2 regions of the Streptomyces sp. JLBJ103 genome follow, and region 1 is predicted to be linked to the other one. Evidence: riboswitches for the same ligand, from Rfam matches in the RefSeq annotation. Region 1 holds a riboswitch; the other holds the start of a gene.
The links. A riboswitch is a leader RNA that binds a small molecule or an ion and turns the genes downstream of it on or off. The one in region 1 is predicted to bind cyclic di-AMP.
Positions count from the first base shown of each region.

Region 2: it holds a riboswitch for cyclic di-AMP, as region 1 does, so the genes downstream of both, AC4BEG_RS02270 (transglycosylase family protein) here and AC4BEG_RS19845 (C40 family peptidase) in region 1, are expected to answer to the same signal.

Region 1 covers NZ_CM177089.1:4,488,739-4,496,528, reverse strand. Annotated here, with positions in the region: gene pcrA (DNA helicase PcrA) at 1-2,371, opposite strand, end outside; cyclic di-AMP (ydaO/yuaA leader) riboswitch at 2,529-2,706, shown strand; gene AC4BEG_RS19845 (C40 family peptidase) at 2,715-3,905, shown strand; gene AC4BEG_RS19840 (L,D-transpeptidase) at 4,032-4,679, opposite strand; gene AC4BEG_RS19835 (hypothetical protein) at 4,914-5,267, opposite strand; gene AC4BEG_RS19830 (C40 family peptidase) at 5,625-6,689, shown strand; gene AC4BEG_RS19825 (homoserine dehydrogenase) at 6,750-7,718, shown strand.
Region 2 covers NZ_CM177089.1:555,871-563,660, forward strand. Annotated here, with positions in the region: gene AC4BEG_RS02265 (DUF4232 domain-containing protein) at 1-682, opposite strand, end outside; cyclic di-AMP (ydaO/yuaA leader) riboswitch at 1,173-1,349, shown strand; gene AC4BEG_RS02270 (transglycosylase family protein) at 1,355-2,563, shown strand; gene AC4BEG_RS02275 (DUF1876 domain-containing protein) at 2,671-2,940, opposite strand; partial or broken gene AC4BEG_RS02280 (phosphoribosyltransferase) at 2,967-3,620, opposite strand; gene AC4BEG_RS02285 (hypothetical protein) at 3,745-3,984, shown strand; gene AC4BEG_RS02290 (DUF72 domain-containing protein) at 3,981-4,763, shown strand; gene AC4BEG_RS02295 (carbohydrate ABC transporter permease) at 4,753-5,577, opposite strand; gene AC4BEG_RS02300 (carbohydrate ABC transporter permease) at 5,574-6,488, opposite strand; gene AC4BEG_RS02305 (extracellular solute-binding protein) at 6,485-7,790, opposite strand, start outside.

The DNA.
Region 1 (7,790 bases):
GGGTGACCCGGTCGCCGATGGCCAGGGAGACGGCTGGCCGCTCCTTCGCCCGCCGGGTGGCGAAACCGCTCGCCCCCGCGCGCGTCCGCGACGACCCACCGCCCGAGAGCCCGCCGCCCGAGAACCCGGAGCCGCCCGCGATGGCGCCCATGGACGCCGACGGGGTGGCCGGACCGGTCCGGCGCCACCGCACATACTGGTCCGGGATCTCCTCCAGGAAGCGGGAGGGCGGGTTGTACGCGGGCTGCCCCCACGCACTCCGCATCGTCGAACGCGTCAGATACAGCCGCTCGCGCGCGCGTGTGATCCCCACATAGGCGAGCCGCCGCTCCTCCTCCAGCTCCTTGGTCTGACCGAGCGCCCGCATATGCGGGAAGACGCCGTCCTCCAGACCGCTGAGGAAGACGACGGGGAACTCAAGACCCTTGGCCGTGTGCAGCGTCATCAGCGTGATGACCCCGGTGCCCTCCAGGTCCTCGTCCGGGATCTGGTCGGAGTCGGCGACCAGCGCGACCTGCTCCAGGAACTCGGCGAGCGTACCGGGGTTCTCCTCACCCCGGTCCTGCTCGAACTCCAGGGCCACGGCGGCCAGCTCCTGGAGGTTCTCGATCCGGGTCTCGTCCTGCGGGTCCGTGGACGCCTGGAGCTCCGCGAGATAGCCGGTGCGCTCGAGCACCGCCTCCAGCACCGTGGCCGGGCCCGCGCCCGACTCCACGATGGTGCGCAGCTCCTCCATCAGCGTGTTGAACCGCTTCACCGCGTTCGCCGAGCGGGCGGCCATGCCGTACGCCTCGTCGACCCGGCGCAGCGCCTGCGGGAAGGTGATCTTCTCGCGCAGCGCCAGCGCGTCGATCATCGCCTCGGCGCGCTCGCCGATACCGCGCTTGGGCACGTTCAGAATGCGGCGCAGCGGGACGTTGTCCTCGGGGTTGGCCAGCACCCGCAGATAGGCGAGGACGTCCCGGACCTCCTTGCGCTCGTAGAAGCGCACTCCGCCGACGACCTTGTACGGCAGCCCGACGCGGATGAAGATTTCCTCGAAGACACGGGACTGGGCGTTGGTGCGGTAGAAGACGGCGACATCCCCCGCCTTGGCGTCGCCCGCGTCCGTCAGCCGGTCGATCTCATCGGCGACGAACTGGGCCTCGTCGTGCTCGGTGTCGGCCACATAGCCGGTGATGGTGGCCCCGGCACCGGCCTCGGTCCACAGGTTCTTCGGGCGGCGGTTCTCATTGCGCTCGATGACCGCGTTGGCCGCGCTGAGGATGGTCTGTGTGGAGCGGTAGTTCTGCTCCAGCAGGATGGTCCGCGCGTCCGGGTAGTCCTCCTCGAACTGGAGGATGTTACGGATGGTGGCGCCGCGGAAAGCGTAGATGGACTGGTCGGCGTCGCCCACCACGCACAGCTCGCCGGCCGTGGTCTCCTCGGTGTCCGTGCCGACCAGCTCGCGCACCAGGGTGTACTGCGCGTGGTTGGTGTCCTGGTACTCGTCGACCAGCACATGGCGGAACCGGCGGCGGTAGTGCTCGGCGACATCGGGGAACGCCTGGAGCAGATTGACCGTGGTCATGATGATGTCGTCAAAGTCCAGCGCGTTGGCCTCGCGCAGCCTCGACTGGTACATCGCATACGCCTCGGCGAGCGTCTTCTCGAAGCCGTCCGCGGCCTGCCCGGCGAAGGTCTCCTCGTCGATCAGCTCGTTCTTCAGGTTGGAGATCTTGGCGCTGAAGGACTTGGGCGGGAACCGCTTGGGGTCCAGGTCCAGATCCCGGCAGACCAGCGCCATCAACCGCTTGGAATCGGCCGCGTCGTAGATCGAGAACGATGAGGTGAAGCCCAGCTTCTTGGACTCGCGGCGCAGGATGCGCACACAGGCGCTGTGGAAGGTGGAGACCCACATGGCATGCGCCCGTGGTCCGACCAGCTCCTCCACCCGCTCCTTCATCTCGCCCGCGGCCTTGTTGGTGAAGGTGATGGCGAGGATCTGGCCGGGGTGCACTCCGCGCGCGCCGAGCAGATACGCGATGCGGTGGGTGAGCACCCGGGTCTTGCCGGAACCGGCGCCCGCGACGATCAGCAGCGGTGAGCCGGTGTGCTCCACGGCGGCACGCTGCTGCTCGTTCAGCCCCTCGAGCAGGGCCGCCGGGTCCACGGCCGGCCGCGCCGCGCCGTCCCGGTAGTACGCCTCCCGGGGCACGCTCGGCACGGGCGCGTCGAAATCGCCGCTGAAGAGGTGGTGCGGTACGTCCTCACCACCGCCGGGACCGTGGTGCTCGGGGCCCTCGTGGTGCTCGTGGTCCTCGGGCGGTGGGGGCTCCTCGCCCGAGGGTCCGAGGTCCGCCAGGAAGCTGTCGTCAAAGAGGCTGCTCATCGCTCACCGAGTCTAGGCCGCGCCACTGACAGCCTACGTGCGAACATCACGAAACGGTTTCGGGCAAAAGGAACACCAGCCTTCACAGGAGCCCCACGAGTTGGCTACCGTCCTCCGTCAGGCAGTCCGAACACCTGTCGGCGAACCACGTCGGCACGGACGGCCTCCGCCGAGTCCGGCCACGTCGCGAGGCAGCCGGAGCCGGGGACCCACACGTTCCACCGGGGTGAATCGGCCCGGCGACGGCACACCGTGCCGCCCGGACGGGCCGTAGGGCAGCCTTCCGTTCCGCCCGAACCCGACAGCTAACCCGGTAGGCGGTCCACGGAAGGAGTCGCCTCCCTTGGCGTCGCACCGCAAGCCGCGGACCCGAATACCGGCAGCGCTGAACGGTCAGAGCCGCCGGACCGCCGTCGGGGTCACCACGGCCGCCCTGGCCTCGGTCACCCTGCTCTCCCAGGCGGCGAACGCCGCGCCCGGCGATCCCAAGCCCGCCACCCAGTCGATCGAAGAGGTCAAGAAGAAGGTCGACACCCTTTACCACCAGGCGGAGAGCGCCACCCAGGGCTACAACGCCGCCAAGGAGCGCACCGAGACCCAGCGCGCCAAGGTCGACAAGCTGCTGGACAGCGTCGCCAAGCGCACCGAGAAGCTCAACGAGGCCCGGCGCACGCTCGGCACCTACGCCGCGGCCCAGTACCGCAGCGGCGGCATGGCCACCAGCACCGCCGCCATGCTCTTCTCCTCCGACCCGCGCGACGTCTTCGACCAGTCGCATCTGATGGACCGGCTCACCGGCCGCCAGAAGGAGGCCGTCGAGGAGTTCCAGACGGAGCGCACCAAGGCGGCCAAGGAGCGCGCCACCGCCACCAAGAGCCTCGCCTCGCTGACCTCGTCGCAGAAGACGCTCAAGACGAAGAAGCAGGCCGTCCAGACCAAGCTGTCCGAGGCGCGGCGCCTGCTGTCGAACCTGACCGCCAAGGAGAAGGCACGGCTGGCGGCGATCGAGAAGGCGAAGCAGGAGGAGGCCCGGCGCAAGGCGGCCGCACTCGCCGAGAAGCAGCGGCAGGCGGAGGCCGAACGTCAGCGGCAGGCCGCGGCCGAACGTCAGCGGCAGCAGGAGTCCAACGACAGCTCCGGCTCGTCCACGCCGTCCGCTCCTTCCACTCCTGCCCCCTCCACCAGCACCAAGGCGGCGCAGGCGGTCGCCTTCGCCCAGGCACAGATCGGCAAGCCGTACGTCTGGGGCGCCACCGGCCCCAACTCCTTCGACTGCTCGGGGCTGACCCAGGCGGCCTGGAAGTCCGCCGGGGTGTCCCTGCCGCGCACCACCTGGGACCAGGTGAAGGTCGGGACGCGGGTGTCGACGTCCGACCTCAAACCAGGCGATCTGGTCTTCTTCTACGACGACATCAGCCATGTCGGGCTCTACATCGGCGACGGGATGATGATCCACGCGCCGAAGCCGGGTGACACCGTGAAGAAGGCGCCGATCACCGAAATGCCGATCTACGGCAGCGTGCGCCCCGCCTGACGTCCGGGCCGCGCCCCGTCGTGTGAGGGGCGGACCCTCGGCACCATGCATGGCACGCGCCCCCGTCCCAGCTGCGCAGCTGGGACGGGGGCGCGTGGCCGTACGCCGAGCGCGGGCCGCAGGCCGTTACGTGCCGGGCTTGCGGCCGTAGACGTAGACGTCGTCGCCGTTCCTCAGCAGGCTCCAGTACTTCTTGGCGTCGCCCTTACGCATGTTGACGCAGCCATGGGAGCCGGGCGGGGACCACACACTCCCCGCGATCGAGTGGAACGCCTGACCGCCGTCGAAGAACTGGCTGTACGGCATGGCGACGTCGTAGATCGTCGACCAGTGGTCGATGTCCCGCCAGTAGATCTTCTTCAGACCCGTCCGGGTCTCATAGCGGTCACGCCCCGTGCGCACCGGCACCGGTCCGTAGACCAGCCGGGAGCCGTCCTGGACCCAGCTCAGCTGGCGGGTGAGGTCAACGCAGGCGATCCGGCCCCTGTTGGTGGGGCACCTCCCCGCCGCGTTGGGGTTGTGGCCCGCCGCCCGCTGCGCGTTCTTCAGGCTCATCACCCCCCAGGTGATGGGCCCGGCATAGCCGATGGTCGGGCTGATGCCGTTGTTGATCTGGAACTTCTGGATCGCCAGGCAGTCGGTGCGCGACTGCCGTCCGTCCACCGGGCGGCCGAGGAACTTCTCGACCTTCTTCTGATACGGCCCGGCGCTCGTCGTACACGACGGTGCGGCCTGAGCCGGGGTGGCGAGGGCGACCGCGAGCGGCATCACCATCCCCGCCAGACCCAGCGCGACTCCCGTACGCCGTATCCGCCTGGTCCCGAACCGCCTGAAAAACCCTGGGCCCTTGTCGCTCGTGAGCCCTCTGTGCGCCCCCACTACCCCCATTACCCGCTCCCTCCGGCCGTCTTGTGCTCTTAAGACAGCTCGCGAGTGCAAAGGGTTGCGCACGAATTGATATGCGGTATCAAGCCGTTATTGATCGAAGTGGGCGGCGACCGGGGAAGATCAGGTCCACAGCACGGCGATGAAGATGTTCACGGTGGTGAGGGCACCGACCGCCCCGAACGCGGCCGACTCCACCTTCTCCTCGTCCCGCTTCACATAGACCAGGCACAGCACCACGATCAACAGCGCCAGCTTGACCCCGATCTTGATGTTGTTGACGGCGCCGCCGTCGGCCTGGTTGAGGCCGACCAGTGCCACTCCGGTCACCAGCATGGTCAGCGCCCCGTGCAGCATTCCGGGGGTCATCCGTGCGGTGCCCGCACTCATCTGCTTCATCTGGGAGAGAAATCCGCCCAGCAGCGCGGCTATACCGACGATGTGCAAACCGACAAAGGCATTGATGAGGACGTCCATACGCACGGACACTAGCGCCGCACATAGCACCACCTTTCACCTGGGTGGGCCCTGATCCCGGCTTCGGTCACGGCCACCACGCAGTGCCACCCACCCCGCACGTCCCGTGATCAGCCCATGGCACAGGAACGACGAAATGCGTCCATTCCCGTGCATCACCCCGCACCGCCCCCGTCCCCCGGCCTAGCTTCCTCCTCCAGATGGCAGTCCGCCTCCCGTCAACGGAGGGTCCCCGCCTCTTGGGTGGGCTGCCATCTCCCGGTCCCCGACAGACCAGCACCACCCGCTCAGCCAGGACTACCCACCCAGCCAGGACCACCAGCACCACCCACTCAGCCAGGAAGGTGTACCGCCGCCGTGGCGTCGCACAGGAAGTCGCGCAGCAAGCCCAAACGCTCGCTCGTCAGCAGCACCGCCCGGACGGCCGCGCTCCTCGCCCTCACCGGCGCCGCCTCCGCGACCACCCTCGAGGGCACCGGGCACGCCGACCCCCATCTCACCACCGCTCAGGTGAAGGCCAGGGTCGACCGGTACCAACAGGAGGCCGAAGAGGCCACCGAGAAGTACAACGGCGCCCGGGAGAAGGCCGACACGGCCCGCCGCGCACTGGGTGAACTCCGCGACGAGGCCGCCCGCAGAACCGCCCGGCTGAATACCGCGCGCAACACCCTCGGCGCGTACGCCACCGCCCAGTACCGGGCCGGTACCGTCGCCCCCACCCTCCAGCTCGCGCTGTCCTCCTCCCCCGACGAATACCTCCAGCGGGCCTCGCTCGCGGAGCGCGCGGCCGGGCGCCAGGCCGTCACCATCAGCGGCATCACCCGCCAGCAGAAGGCGCTGCGCCAGGTACGCACCGCGGCGGCCGACCGGCTGGCCGAACTGCGCGCCTCGCAGGAGGCGCTCTCCCGCCACAAACAGGCCATCGAGAAGAAACTCGCCGCCGCCGACCGGCTCCTGGACCGGCTGACCGCGGAGCAGCGCCACCGCCTCCGGGCCCAGGCCCACGAGCCCAGCACTGAGGCCACCCAAGCCGGCCACACAGCCCCGGCCCCCGCCGCCACCACCGCCACCACCGGCCGGGCCGCCCGCGCCATCGCCTTCGCCTACGGGGCCCTCGGCAAGCCGTACGTCTGGGGCGCCACCGGTCCCCACGGCTACGACTGCTCCGGACTCACCCAGGCCGCCTGGAGCGCCGCCGGGGTCTCACTGCCGCGCACCACCTACACCCAGATCAACGCGGGCCACCGGATCAGCCGCTCCCAACTGACCCCCGGCGACCTCGTCTTCTTCTATTCGGGCATCAGTCACGTCGGGATCTACATCGGCAACGGCCGCATGATCCACGCCCCTCACCCCGGCGCCCCGGTCCGCGTGGCCCCCATCGACCAGATGCCCTTCGCGGGCGCAACCCGCCCCGCGTAGCGCAGCGCCCCGGCGTGGGCTGCGGAAACGCGGCCGGTGGAGACTGGGGCCATGTGTGCCATGTCCTCTGAAGCCCCGGTGGTGCTGTCGGGTTACGGCCCGGTGGGCCGGGCCTATGCCGACCGCCTCCTGAACGCGTCCGGCGACACCCCGCTGCGGCTCGCCGCCGTCCGTACCAGCGCGGCCGAGCGCCCCGCGCCCCGGCTGGCGCCGGGCCCGCTGCCGCCGCTCGCCGAAACCCTGGAGCGTACGGGGGCGGTGGTGCTGGCGCAGGCGGTGCCGTCCTCTCCGGCGGTGCGTGAGCAGGCCGCCGCCGACGCGCTGCTCGCACTGCGCCGCGGGGTCCATGTCGTCTCCGCCACCAAGAGCCATCTGCTCAGCCACTGGGCCGAGTTGGGCCGAGCGGCGGCCGAGGGCGGCGCCCTGATCCGTATCTCGGGCGCCACCGGTGCCGCGCTGCCCGCCGCGGACATGGCCAGGACCGGGGTACGCGGCCTCGGTTGCCGTACGCTCCGCGCCTGCCCCACCGGCACCGCCACATTCGTCCTGGACCGCCTGGCCGCCGGGGACACCTTCCCCGCCGCCGTCGCCGAGGCCCGGCGCCGCGGTATCGCCGAGGCCGATCCGTCGGCCGACCTCTCCGGCGCGGACGCCGCCACCAAGGCCCGGCTGCTGGCAGCCCTGTTGTGGGGCTGGGACGCGGCGGCCGTCCGGACGGACCTCGACGGCGCGGTGATCGACGACGGTACGACAGAGGCGGCCCGCGTGGCCACCGAACGGGGCCACCGGGTGCGCGCCGTCGCGACCGCCTCGGCCGGGGAACCCCTCCTGGTCCGGGTCCGGCTGGAGGAGACCGTCCCCGGTGACCCGCTCCACGCCCTCCGGGGTCCGGAGAAGGCCGTGGTCTACGGCTGTGAGGCGGGTGACATCACGGTGAGCGGCGGGGCCTCCAGCCCTCTGGGGGCGGCCCTCGCCATGGTCAAGGACACCCTTGACGTCGCTGTGCCGAAGGGCTTCGGCTTCGGCTGATCCACCTGCGCGGCCGGCGCCTTTGGGAACGCAAGGACCCCGCCGCGACGGAAGGGCTCTTACGATGGTCAA
Region 2 (7,790 bases), 3.9 Mb from region 1:
CCCCTCCGCAGACGCGGAAGGAGTGCGCCGCGGTCGTCATGGCCCGGAAGGAGTCCGGCGGATAGGCCCGGATGGTCGCGGCGGGCTTCCGGCACGGGGTGTCGTTCACGCCCTCGTTGAGGGTGTGCAGGACCGCCGAGGCGCTGCCGCCCGGCGGCAGGGAGACGGTGGAGTGCGAGGGGCCCCGCCGGACGGCGGGGGCGCCTATGCGGGCGCCGTCGGCGTCGAGCAGGGACACCCCGGGGAATCCGGTGAGGGTGCAGGCCGAGGTCGAGGTGTTGGTCAGGACCAGCGGCAGATACACATTGCCCGCGCCCACGTCCTTGCGGCCCACGGTCAGCTTCAGCGCTTGTGTGGAGCAGATGCGGCGCACGGCCGGGGCGTCGGCGTCCGTGGCGGACCGGGCGCGGGACGGCGCGGAGCGGTCACGCGGAGCGGCGGCGCCCTGGGACCCGTCCGAGGAACGCGGGGCGCGCGACGCGTCCGAGGAACGCGGGGCGCCCGCCGCGTCCGACGTGCGGGCGGCACCGGAGGCGTCGGAGCCTGCCCAGGCCCCCGCGCCGGAGTCGGTGCCGCACCCCGTGGCCGTGGCCAGCGCGCCCATGAGCAGCGCGGACAGGACCAGTGGCCGGGAGCGGGCCGTGGTGGTACGCCGTGCTGCCGTGCCGTGCCGTTGTGCCATGAGTGACCTCCCCAGGTCAGCCATCGGCGGGGCACCGACCGCGAGGGCGCGTGCCCCGATGCTTCCCGTCCATCCCCCTTGGCTCACCCTTCCCCGCTTTGACTCCGTTATGTCACCCGGCACATTGGCTGCATTCTTCAAGAAATTCCGCATAGCGCACATCTCGCCATAATCGGTCGAATCGGAAATGCAGTGACGCAGGTCACAGCAGAATCCGCCAATTGATCGATTTCCAGGGAAAGATCACCAACGGCAACGGATTCCTTGGTGTCGTAACGTTTCTGACACTCATTCGGAAAAAAACGGTCTCGCTCTCCGAAGGAGATCCGACGCACAGAGTGACACCGGGTGAGGGGTCCGGAGGCCGGTGCCCTGCTCAACACACCGAGACCTTGTCGTGACCAAATCGATGTGTTTACTGTGCGGCTCTCGTCGCATTCCATGCGCGGGCCTCCTCCGCCGGAGCGCCGAGTCCTGCCGTCGGCTGAGGGGTGACACGACGACCTGTCACGGCAGGAGCGGGGGAACCAGGTAGGCGCCGTACCGCGCGACCACGCGGTACGGCTTGGGGTGAAGACGCACCACGGGGCCATGGCGCCGCGTGCGTGCGGCCGGGCAACTCCAGCCCGAACCCGACAGCTCACCTCGCAGGCGTAGGAGAGGAAGAGCTCAATGGCTGCACGCGGACGTCACCGCCGGCCTAAGCCTCGCCGCGTCTCCCGCGCCCAACTCGCGTTCACCGCGGGCGGCGCCGGAGTGGCCCTGCCGCTCATCGGCGTCGGCCAGGCGAACGCCGCCTCCGTCGACACCTGGGACAAAGTGGCGGAGTGCGAGTCCGGCAACAACTGGAGCATCAACACCGGAAACGGCTACTACGGCGGTCTCCAGTTCTCCCAGAGCACCTGGCAGGCATACGGCGGCGGCTCCTACGCCGCGCGGGCCGACCTGGCCACCAAGGCCGAGCAGATCACCGTGGCCCAGAAGGTCCTCGCGAGCCAAGGCCCCACCGCCTGGCCGGTCTGCTCGGTGAAGGCCGGGCTGACGCGCGGCGGACCGGCCCCGGACGTCTCGACCGGCTCCGGCGGCTCCAGCGGTTCCGGAGCGCAGACCCCGAAGGCGGCGCCCAAGTCGACGCCGAAGGCCACCCCCGAGGCTGCCCCGAAGGCCGCGCCCAAGGCCACCACCAAGGCCACACCGCGGTCGGACTCGTACACCGTGGCCGGGGGTGACACCCTCTCCCGGATCGCCGGTGCCGAGCACGTCGACGGCGGATGGTCGGCGCTCTACGACGCCAACCGCCGGACCATCGGCGACGACCCCAATCTGATCCTCCCCGGCCAGCGGCTCACCCTCGACACCGATGCCCAGGGCGGACAGGACCGGGCCCCGCAGGCCAAGCCGAGGACGGGCGCCGACGCCCAGCGGGCCACCAGCCCCGGCACCGGGCAGGGGCGGCAGGACACCGCCACCCGTTCCTCCTCCTTCACCACACCGGTCGCCAGCACCCACGTGGGCACCGCCTACGGGGTGCCCGGCAACTGGTCCAGCGGCCACCACACCGGCGCCGACTTCCCCGTGCCGGCGGGCACCCAGGTGCGGGCGGTGGGCCCGGCCGAGGTGGTCGCGGCGGGCTGGGGCGGGGCGTACGGCTACCAGGTCGTCCTGCGCCACTCCGACGGCATGTACAGCCAGTACGCGCACATGTCGGCGCTCTCGGTCCACGTCGGCCAGTCGGTCAAGGGCGGCCAGAAGATAGGCAGCTCCGGTTCGACCGGCAACAGCACGGGACCGCATGTGCACTTCGAGGTGCGCACCGGTCCCGACTACGGTTCGGACGTCAATCCGCTGAGCTATCTGCGGTCGAAGGGCGTCTCCATCTGAGAAGGGCGCCTCCATCTGACCGGCCCGGCACATGCCGAGCGGGTTGCCCGGGCGGTGCACCGCCCGGGCAGCCCAGCATCTCCCCCACGGCACCGCTTCCCCGCGGCCTACATCGTCAGATGAGCCTTGGTGTGTGTGACTTCCTCGATGTCGCCGCCCGCCTTGCCGATCAGCCGGTGGGCGAGGTTGCTCAGCGCCCTCGCCGCCGCGATCTCCTCGCCGACCCTCGGCTGTGCCGGGTCGTCGGGGTTGCGGTTGGCGCGGCCCTGGGCCAGCATCTCGGTGCCGTCGTGCATCCTCAGCCGGACCACCGCCTCGGTCAGCGGGCCGACCTCACGGAATTCCATCTGTACGTCGCATCCCACGATCGTCTCCATCGCGATCACCTCCTACCTCACCCTCCAGGATGCGCCTCCCCGGTCTCTCCGGTCGAGTGGGACAGCAGCTCCACGACCTCGGCGTCCCCGGTCTGCGAGAAGTCCTGGTACCACTCGCCGACCGCGGAGAACTCCGGCGGTGTGGACAGGCACACCACCTCGTCCGCGTCCTCGCGCAGCGACGCGACCGCGTCCGGCGGCGCCACCGGGACGGCCAGGACGACCCGGGCCGCCCCCTGCGCCCGTGCCACCCGGCAGGCCGCGCGCGCGGTGGCCCCGGTCGCGATCCCGTCGTCCACGACGATCACCGTCCGGCCCTCGACCGCTATCCGCGGCCGCCCCCGGCGGAACCGCCGGGCCTGGCGGACCAGCTCCGCCTGCTCGGTCCGCTCCACCTCCTGGAGGTCCTCCTCACCGATCCGGCTCATCCGGATGATCGCCTCGTGCACCACCCGCACACCGCCCTCGCCGATGGCGCCGAAGCCCAGCTCACGGTGGTAGGGGACGCCGAGCTTGCGGACGATGATCACGTCCAGCGGGGCCCCGAGAGCCTGGGCGACCTCGAAAGCCACCGGCACCCCGCCCCGGGGCAGCCCCAGTACCACGGGCCGCTCGTCGCGCAGCGGCCGCAGCGCCTCGGCGAGGCGCCGCCCGGCGTCCACGCGGTCGCTGAAGATCATCGCTCACCCCCGGCACAAAGGCTCTCCTTCGAATCAAGCCGACATTGCCCCGGGCCGCAAACGGGCGGCACCGGCCGCGCGGGCTTCCAGGGCGTATTCCGCGCCCCGGAGGCACCCTGGAGGTATGAGGAACACGACGCATCCGGGCACGTCCGGATACCCCGTCTTCGTCGAGCCCTTCGACGCCGACACCCGCTACCGGCGGGTGAGGCTGCGCGGCCTCGGCTGTGAACCCCTCGAACGGGAGGAGTTCGAGCCGACCGTCCGCCGGGCCTTCCCGGACATCGACTTCGACGATCCGGAGCAGGTCCACTGGGCCGACCGGCCGGGGCAGTGGCCGGCCTGGCACCCGGGCGAGGCATGACCGTCCTGATCGGCACGTCGGGCTGGCAGTACAAGGACTGGCGGGGCGATCTCTATCCGGCCGACTGCCCACAGCGGCTGTGGCTGGAGGAGTACGCGTGTGCCTTCGCCACCGTCGAGAGCAACAACGCCTTCTACCGGCTGCCCGACCACGACCAGTTCGTCACCTGGCGGAACCGCACCCCCGACGGCTTTGTGATGGCGCTCAAGGCCAGCCGCTATCTCACCCACATCAAGCGGCTGCGCGACCCGCGGGAGCCGGTGGAGCGGCTGATGTCGCACGCACAGGGCCTCGGCGACCGGCTCGGCCCCGTCCTGCTCCAGCTCCCGCCCACCCTGCGCGCCGATCCCGCGCTGCTGGACACCGCTCTGGGCTGCTTCCCCGCCGGGAGCCGGGTGGCCGTCGAACCGCGCCACACGTCCTGGTGGACCGATGAGGTGCGCGCGGTGCTGGAGCGGCACGGCGCCGCGCTGTGCTGGGCGGACGCCGGATCGCGACCGGCCGCCCCGCTGTGGCGCACCGCCGGGTGGGGCTATCTGCGCTTCCACGGCGGCCGCGCCCACCCGGCCCCGCGCTACGGCGCCCAGGCGCTGGCCACCTGGGCGCACCGGGTGGACGAGACCTGGCCGGGCGGTGCCGCGGTGTACGCGTACTTCAACAACGACACGGGCGGGGCGGCGGTGCACGACGCCGCCGCCTTCGCCCGGTCGCTGTCCAAGCTGGGCCGGGAGGTCAGCCGTACGCCCTCCACGCTGCCGGTGGCCGGGCTCACTCCTTGACCGCGCCGCCGAGCATCCCTTCGATGAAGCGGCGCTGGAGCGCCACGTAGACCACCACCACCGGCAGCGCGATGAGCACCGAGGCCGCCGCGAGCAGGGCCGCGTCGGAGCTGTGCTGTCCCTGGAAGAAGGCGAGGCCCAGCGGGACGGTGCGATGGGCCTCGTCGCTGACCATCACCAGTGCCATCAGGAACTCGTTCCAGGTCCACATGAAGGTGATGACCACCATGGTGGAGATCGCCGGGCGGCCCATCGGGACGAGCACCCGCCACAGGGTGGTCCAGGTGTCCGCGCCGTCGATCCGGGCCGCCTCGATCACCGCCCGTGCGCTGCCCCGGAAGTAGGTGCGCATCCAGAACACGCCGAAGGCCAGGGACTGCGCGGTCTGCGGCAGGATCAACGCCCAGTAGGTGTCGGTGAGTCCGGCCCAGCGCAGATCGAAGTAGAGCGGGACGACCAGGGCCTCCTGCGGCAGGGTGAGCCCGATGACGAAGAGGTGGAACAGCACGGTGGAGCCGGGGAAGCGCATCACGCCGAAGGCGTACGCGGCCAGGACGGCCAGCACCGTCGTGACCGCCACGACGACCGCGGTGACCAGCAGCGAGTTGCCGAGGTAGGTGCCGAAGTGGCCACGGCTCCAGGCGTCGGTGAAGTTGCTCCAGTGCGGTCCGTCCTCGGGCAGCGAGAACCCGGTGTCCAGGGAGTCCTGTGAGCCGAAGGCCGTGGAGAGGATGCCGATCACCGGGGTGAGGGCGATGACGGCGAACAGGGTGAGGATGCCGTAGGTGACACCGCGTTCCAGACGTGTGGTCATGACCGCCGCCCTTCGACGAGCCGGGAGACCGTGACGGTCAGGACGAAGATCAGCACCGTGAGGGCCACTCCGACGGCGGCGGCCGAGCCGGCCTGGCCGGTCTCGAAGGCGCGGTGGTAGACCTCGTAGGCCGGTACGGAGGTGGCGTTTCCGGGGCCGCCGCTGGTGGTGATGTAGATCAGGTCGAAGTTGCGCAGCCCCGCGATGATGGTCAGGGTCAGCGCCACCGCGATCTGCGGCCGGAGGCCGGGCAGGGTGACGGTGAGGAACTCCCGCACCGGCCCGGCGCCGTCCATCCGCGCCGCCTCGTACAGCTCGCGCGGGATCCGCTGGGCCCCGGCGAGGAAGAGGACCATGCACAGGCCGGTGCCGACCCAGGTGCCGACCACACCGACCGCGGGCAGCGCCCAGGTGTAGTCGCCGAGCCAGGGGCGGGCCAGTGAGCCGAGGCCGACGGCCCGGAGGGTGTCGTTGAGCAGTCCGTCCGGGGCGAGGATGGAACGCCAGGCCACCCCGACCACGATCAGCGCCAGCACCTGGGGCAGGAACAGCACGGTGCGGAAGAAGGTCATCCCGCGCACCCGGACCCGGGACATCACCGCGGCCAGCAGCAGTCCGATGGCCACCGGCAGGGCGGAGTAGAACACGAGCAGCAGCAGTGCGTGGGCGAACGGGGCGCGCAGCGAGGGATCGCTGAACAGATCGCGGTAGTTGTCGAACCCTGCCGGGGTGGCCACGGTCAGCCCGTCCCAGTGCACGAAGGACAGCCACACCGACTGGCCGAAGGGGTAGAGCAGGAAGACGGCGTACACCGCGAGCGCGGGCAGGACGTAGAGATAGCCGATGGCGCGGGGCTCACCGGGCGCCCGGCGCCGGTAGCCGCTCTTCAGCGCGGCGGGACGGGCCCTCATCGGGTGCCCGCCGGGTCCGGCTTCGCCGCATGGCGTTTCCGCTGTTCCGCCATGAAGCGGTGGTAGTCCCGCTGGAGCGTGGTGGCCAGCTTCCCGGGTGAGGTCTTGCCGCTGACGACGCCCTGGAGGGCGGCCGAGAGGGTGTCGTAGAAGGTGGGGGTGGCGTAGTCCAGGTACGGCACGAGGCCGTCGGCGGCGCTGAGCCGCTTCCAGCCGTCGATCATCTGGCCGTCGACGGTCTCCGGTTCGACCGCGGCCGCGGCCCTGCCGGGTACGGCGGGCAGCACACCGTGGCGGGTCATGACGTCCGCGGCGTGGGCGTCGGTGAGGAAGTCCAGGTAGGCGGCGGCCACTTCGGGGTGGCGGGAGCGGGAGGTGATGGACCAGGCGAGGCCCTGGCCGCCGGTGGTGACGGGGTCGCCACCGGCCTTCGCAGGTGGCGGTGGCATCAGACCCAGCGTGTTGCCCATGGTCTTCTTCAGATCGGCCAGCTGCCAGGTGCCGGTGAGCAGATAGGCGCCGTCGCCGGAGGCGAACTTCTTGGCCGCGTCGTCGTAGCCGAGCCCGTTGGCGCCCTTGGGCAGATAGCCGCGCTTCGTCCAGTCGGTGAGGGTGGCCGCGGCGTCCTTGGTGGCGGCGGTCTCGAAGCCGTCGCCGCGGCCGAGGACGGTGTCCCGGGTGCCGGTGGCGTCGAGCTGGTCCTGGAGCACACCGAAGGTGTGAATGGCGGGGTACTTGTCCAGGTTGCCGAACTGCACGGGCAGTTCGCCGCGGTCCTTGAGCTTCGCCAGGCCGTCGGTGAACTCCCGCCAGGTGCTGGGAGGTTCGAGGCCCGCCTTCCGCAGCAGCGCCTTGTTGTAGTAGAGACCGATGTACTCACCGGTCTGGGATATGCCGTACAGCCGCCCGGTGCCGAAGTCGGTGCCGTCGGCGGAGACCCGGTTGAGATTGAGCAGGGTGTTCGGGTAGCGGGTGTTCCAGTCGTAGATCCCGGCGTAGTTGTCGAGCGGGGTGAGCAGTCCGGCTCGGACGAAGGAGACCATGTCGGGATAGCCCTGGTTGGCCTGGATGACATCCGGCGGGTTGTTCCCGGAGACGGCCAGCTTGAGCGTGGTCTTCAGATCGGCGAAGCTACGCGCCACCCGCTTGATCCGCACGTTGGGGTACTTCCGCTGGAACTCCTTGTTGAGCTGCGTCAGTTCGCCGTTGGTACCGCCGCGGATCTCCTGGTCCCACACGGTCAGCGTGACCTTCCCGGCCTTCGCCGGATCCGGTACGGCGGTGGCCGCCCCGGTGCCGGGA